2 regions of the Thalassotalea sp. PS06 genome follow, and region 2 is predicted to be linked to the other one. Evidence: predicted binding sites of a transcription regulator. Region 2 holds the regulator's gene; the other holds the start of a gene.
What was found. Region 2 encodes MetJ, which represses methionine synthesis genes. Its sites were predicted from a motif close to TAGACGTCTAGACGTCTA; they were not measured.

Region 1: a site for MetJ is predicted at 1,230-1,247, ahead of FNC98_RS07640 (cystathionine beta-lyase). Genes of this name have one in related genera too.

Annotation. Positions count from the first base shown of each region.
Region 1 covers NZ_CP041638.1:1,732,724-1,735,921, forward strand. The annotation lists gene FNC98_RS07635 (DNA polymerase II) at 1-370, shown strand, start outside; gene FNC98_RS07640 (cystathionine beta-lyase) at 1,308-2,486, shown strand; gene FNC98_RS07645 (DNA alkylation repair protein) at 2,547-3,198, shown strand, end outside.
Region 2 covers NZ_CP041638.1:222,428-225,625, reverse strand. The annotation lists gene metL (bifunctional aspartate kinase/homoserine dehydrogenase II) at 1-441, opposite strand, end outside; gene metB (cystathionine gamma-synthase) at 449-1,615, opposite strand; gene metJ (met regulon transcriptional regulator MetJ) at 1,789-2,076, shown strand; gene FNC98_RS01005 (malic enzyme-like NAD(P)-binding protein) at 2,184-3,198, opposite strand, start outside.

The sequences.
Region 1 (3,198 bases), 1.5 Mb from region 2:
GGTAGAAGCATATATCCGGGAGATGGTGAATGACACCATGGACGGTAAGTTTGATCATATGCTCACTTATCGCAAACGCCTGCGTCGCAAACTCGATGATTACCAGAAAAATGTCCCGCCCCATGTGAAAGCGGCTCGTCATGCCGATGATATTCATCAAGCAAACAACCAACCGCTGCGATATCAAAATAAAGGCTGGATTGAATATGTGATGACGGTTGCGGGTCCGCAAACGCTTGAGCATCAGCAAGCACCTATCGATTATCAGTTATATATCGACCGTCAGCTAGCGGCTATTGCTGACGGCATTTTGCCGTTTATCGATAAAGATTTTAACTCCATCTGTGATCAGCAGATGCAGTTGTTCTAAAGCTTGATTTCTCTATTTCTCTTCGAAATTAAGGTGGAAGGTGGAAGGTGGAAGCGGCTTTAGTCTCGGCATGAGCAACATTGCCCACATCGTCATACCGGCGTCGGCCGGTATCTTTCACCTTAATACGTCATACCGACGACGGGCTCTATCTTTCACCTTAATGCGTCACACCGGCGTCGGGCTCTATCTTTCACCTTAATACGTCATACCGGCGTCGGCCGGTATCTTGTTCTTTGTTCTTAGATTCCGGATCAAGTCCGGAATGACGGGGTTTGGTTAAGTCAGTAATGACGGCTGGGATTAAGCTAGTCAGGATGCCTTTGTGTTACTTCAATGCGTCACACCGGCGTCGGCCGGTATCTTTCACCTTAATACGTCATACCGGCGTCGGCCGGTATCTTGTTCTTTGTTCTTAGATTCCGGATCAAGTCCGGAATGACGGGTTTGGTTAAGTCAGTATTGACGGCTTGGGATTAAGCTAGTCAGGATGCCTTTGTGTTACTTCAATGCGTCACACCGGCGTCGGGCTCTATCTTTCACCTTAATACGTCACACCGGCGTCGGCCGGTATCTTTCACCTTAATACGTCATACCGGCGTCGGCCGGTATCTCGTTCTTTGTTCTTAGATTCCGGATCAAGTCCGGAAAGACGGGCTAATGAATTCGGAATTTTGGAAAAGCAACCAAGATTGCTGTCATATCCTGTTATGACAGGATATCGAAGCCAAAGTGCTTTAATCAGCCATCTGTTGTCTCTAGTCTGATCAGTCTGCGAGCGATTTTCTAATCGCGTTCTGAGTTTTTCTGAAAAACTTCGTGTAATTTCTGTGGAGTTGCCGTATTCTAAAACTATGTTTAGATGGCTAGATAGCTAAAAGCGAGAGACTCTTTAACTATCTTACAGTCAGTAGTAATTAACGGATACAGTGTCGCAATGAAGAAAAATACCGCAATCGTCAACGCCGGGCGTCAGAAAAAATGGACTCAGGGGATCATTAATCCTCCGGTTTTTCGTGCTTCAACCATCGTTTTTGACAGCGTATTGGATATGAAGAAAGCGACGGCTAAACGTGGCGAGCAAGCCATGTTCTACGGTCGTCGTGGCACACCGACGACCTTTGCTTTTGCCGATGCCATGACCGAACTCGAAGGCGGGGAAGGTTGTTATGTATACCCCTGTGGCACTGCGGCAATTACCAGCGCCATTTTATCTTTCGTAAAAACCGGCGAACACCTGCTTATGGTTGATACCGCTTATGAGCCGACTCGCGATTTTTGTGAGAAAACGCTGGCTAATTTAGGCGTTGAAGTCACCTTCTACGATCCTATGATCGGCCGAGATATCCAACAGTTAATCAAGCCAAACACCACAGTAATATTTTTAGAATCGCCGGGTTCATTGACCATGGAAGTGCAGGACGTACCGGGTATTTGCGATGTCGCCCATTCCCAATCTCAGGATATTACCGTGATTCTCGATAACACCTGGGCGTCGCCAGTGCTGTTTCAACCCTTTGAACATGGCGTTGATGTTTCTGTTCAGGCAGCGACAAAATATATTGTTGGTCACAGTGATGCAATGCTTGGTACCGCAACGGCCAATGAAAAATGCTGGCCGACACTAAGAGAGAACTCATACTTGCTAGGGCAATGTGCGTCACCTGACGATATCTATCTGGCGATGCGTGGCATCAGAACCCTAGGGGTTCGGTTAAAGCAGCATCAAAGCAATGCACTTGAAGTTGCAAAATGGCTTTCTGAACGTGATGAAGTCGACTGCATTTTGCATCCGGCATTTGAAAACCATCCAGGCCATGAGTATTTCAAACGCGACTTTCTTGGCAGCAATGGTTTGTTCTCATTTGTGTTAAAGGATTCTAATCCAGAGGCGTTAAATGCGATGCTTGATGGCATGGAACATTTTAAAATGGGATTTTCCTGGGGCGGCTATGAGAGTCTGATTTTGGCCAATTCCAACATTGGTAAAATGCGCAGCGCCACACCTTGGCCATTTGATAAACCACTGATCCGTTTGCATATTGGCCTGGAAGACGTTGAAGATTTGATTAGCGATTTGGAAAAGGGCTTTAGTCGCCTGAATGAGCGTCTATAGTAATTTCAGACTGCAGACTGCAGACGGCAGAATGCAGAAAGACCTCTTGCGAGTTAAATTATGCTGACAGCGAAACAGATTGAATCGGGCGTACTTGCCATGGGCGATCCAGACATCGCCCAACACTCGCAGCGGTTTTTTAAAACTGGCGAAGGCGAGTATGGGGAAGGGGATATCTTTGTTGGCATTCGCGTTCCAAATTTGAGAAAACTTGTTCCTCAGTACAAAGGAATAGAGCTGGACGAGTTAGGTAAATTGCAGCAAAGCCAATATCATGAGCTCCGTTTGCTCGCCTTGTTTATTTTGGTTAAGAAATATCAATTAGCCAAAACCGAAAACGATCAAAAGCGTTTGGTGGATTACTATCTAAACCATCTTGCCTGGGTCAATAACTGGGATCTGGTTGACAGCTCCGCCCATCATATCCTTGGTAACTACCTGTTAGAACGCGACAAATCTATGCTTTATGAATTTGCCGAATCAAAGGATTTATGGACTCGCCGGGTTGCGATGATCACCACCTACCGATTTATCAAACACAATCAATTCGAACCCACCTTAAAGCTTGCAACTATGCTCATCAATGATAAGGAAGATTTGATGCACAAAGCCTGTGGGTGGATGCTTAGAGAGATCTTTCGACAGGACAGACAAGTACTGGATACTTACTTAAAAGCTCATTACCAGCAAATGCCAAGAACCATGCTGCGCT
Region 2 (3,198 bases):
GTTATCAATAAGTTGCTGTTGAAGATACCATTGTTGAATCTGGCGAATATCATCGTTTAGCTTGGCGACTAACTCGATTGCTGTTTCGCTATCGCCAGCAACTAATTCAGTGATGAGTTGCTTATGCTCAGCCTGTATTAACAACAATAAGTGCGTAAAAGCCTCATCCTCTGTTTCCTGACACAGGTTTACAAGATCAATAATTTCAACGAGCTTGTCGGTGGTTTTACCGTTCGCTGAAACAACCACTAAATCCTGATCAGAAATTCTTTGCTCGATAATTGCCAATACCGATTCAATAGACTGCACAGTACCCAGGCTGGAACCACCGAATTTATGGACGGTACGCTCTTCAAGGTTATTCGTTAGCAGTTGCTCAGATAGTAAGCCTGCCTTACTGATTGACGAGACATTGCTGTCAACCAAAGTTTGTTCTGACATGATTACACTACTCCTTGAATGCCAGACACTTGTCCAGGGCAGAGGTTAAATCGGAAATTAAATCGTCGGCATCTTCAATACCAACGGAAAGACGAACTAATCCAGGCTTAATGCCGGCAGTTAATTGCGCCTCTAGGTCCATGCCAGCATGGGTCATGGTTGATGGGTGTGAAATCAGGCTCTCTACGCCGCCCAATGATTGTGCAAGCGTAAATAACTCTAGGTTATCAAACAAACAGCGAACTGCATCGACACCGCCTTTAAGCTCGAGACTCAGCATACTGCCAAAACCTGATTGTTGTTTCGCCGCTAATTGATGGCCAGGATGATCGCCAAGACCCGGATAGTAAATAGCATCAATTGCCGGATGATTAGCTAATTGCTCAACGATTGCTTGTGCGTTGGCTTGATGTTGCTTGAGTCGTACCGGAAGCGTTTTTAAACCACGCAGGGTTAGGAAACTATCAAACGGACTACCGGTAATACCAATACAGTTTGCCCACCAGGCAAGTTCTTCTCCCAACTCGGTGTCTTTGGTGACAACGGCACCGGCGACAACGTCGCTATGGCCATTAACAAATTTTGTTGTTGAATGAACAACAATATCCGCACCCAAAGCCAGTGGTTTTTGCAGCAATGGCGTTAAGAAGGTGTTGTCTACCGCTGTTAAAGAGCCGGCTTGTTTTGCAAGTTCACAAATCTTCGTTATATCAACGATACGCAGCAGCGGATTACTTGGTGTTTCAATTAAGGTAAGGCGAGGCTTTTGCTTCATCACCTCAGCAACGTCATCCAGGTTGGTTTGATCAACAACCGCAAGTTTAAATAAACCACGTTTTTGCAAGTGAGTGAACAGGCGATAACTTCCGCCATAACAGTCATGAGGGATCACCAGTAGATCGTCTTTAGACAATAACTGACAAATCAGATGGATTGCTGCCATGCCCGTACTGGTGACGATACCAGTGCTACCACCTTCAAGATCGGCAATAGCTTTACCAAGGGATGAGCGGGTTGGGTTTCCGGAACGGGAATAATCGTAATCGCCTTTTTGGTTATATCCTTCAAGACGGTAGGTGGAAGAGAGATGAATAGGAGGCACAACAGCACTATGGTGTTGGTCGGTATTTATGCCGGCACGTACGGCTATGGTTGCAGCTTTATCCTGACTCATTCTCGCCTCTGAGATATTTAGATGTTTAGACGTCTATAAATCTATACGCATTATTTTATTGGGTCAAGAACTTTTAGACGTCTATACATCTTTGCATATAGATGTTATTGGTTGACTCAAAAGTCATACCTAGTACAATTTCACCTAGCAAAAATAGGTTCTGAGGAAACAACATGGCGAAATGGAACGGCGAATACATCAACCCATATGCGGAACATGGGAAAAAAAGTGAGCAGGTAAAGAAAATCACTGTCTCTATCCCATTAAATGTATTAAAGGTTTTAACCGATGAGCGCACCCGTCGTCAGGTAAACAATTTACGTCACGCCACCAATAGCGAATTGTTATGCGAAGCATTTTTACATGCCTTTACTGGTCAGCCGCTGCCAAGTGATGAAGATTTGTCAAAGGACAACGAAAAAGGTATTTCTGAAGATACGGATACCGAATCAAAAGATTAATTGCCTGATAAGCGATAATAAAAAAGGCCCGCTATGTAACATAGCGGGCCTTTTTTAATTACTCTGAAAGTTTTTCTAAAAGCTTACCTGAAGGCTTCTATAAAAATTTACGCAGCACGAATACGCGTATTTTTAGCTAACTGACCTTGTGCAACCCCTGAGTCAATTGCAGCTTGTGCTACTGCCGTTGCTACTTCCGTTAACAATCTAGGGTCCATAGGTTTTGGAATGATGTAGTCTTTACCAAAGGTTAACGCTTTCTCGCCACAAGCCTGCAATACCTCTGTCGGCACTGGCTGTTTAGCAATCTGACGAATCGCATGCACGGCAGCAACTTTCATCGCGTTATTGATTTCTTTAGCACGAACATCAAGCGCCCCGCGGAAAATAAACGGGAAGCACAATACGTTATTTACCTGATTCGGGTAATCAGAACGACCCGTTGCAACGATAACATCATCCCGGGTTTGCAAGGCAAGTTCCGGGGTAATTTCCGGGTCAGGGTTAGAGCAAGCAAACACAATTGGATTTTTTGCCATAAGTTTCAAATCATCTGCCGATAGTAAATTCGGGCCCGAAACACCAACAAAAACGTCCGCTTCAAATAACACATCCTGCAAGGTACGTTTGTCAGTATTGTTGGCGAACATTTGCTTGTATTCATTTAAATCATCTCGGCGGGTGTGAATCACGCCTTTACGGTCCAGCATGTAAATATTTTCGCGCTGGGCACCACAAGTGATAAGCAATTGCATACAGGCAATCGCAGCAGCACCAGCACCCAGGCAAACAATTTTCGCATGCGCTAAATCTTTACCCTGAATCTCCAGGGCGTTAAGCATTCCTGCTGCAGTTACAATGGCTGTACCGTGTTGATCATCATGGAAAACCGGAACCTTGCATCGTTCAATTAAAGCTTTTTCAATTTCAAAACACTCAGGCGCTTTAATATCTTCAAGATTAATACCGCCAAAACTATCGGCAATATTAGCAACGGTTTCGATAAAGGCTTTCGGATCTTCGTTATTCACTTCAATATCAAAGCTATCGATATTGGCAAATCGTTTAAATAGCAACGACTTACCTTCCATCACTGGCTTGGAAGCCATAGCGCCAAGATTA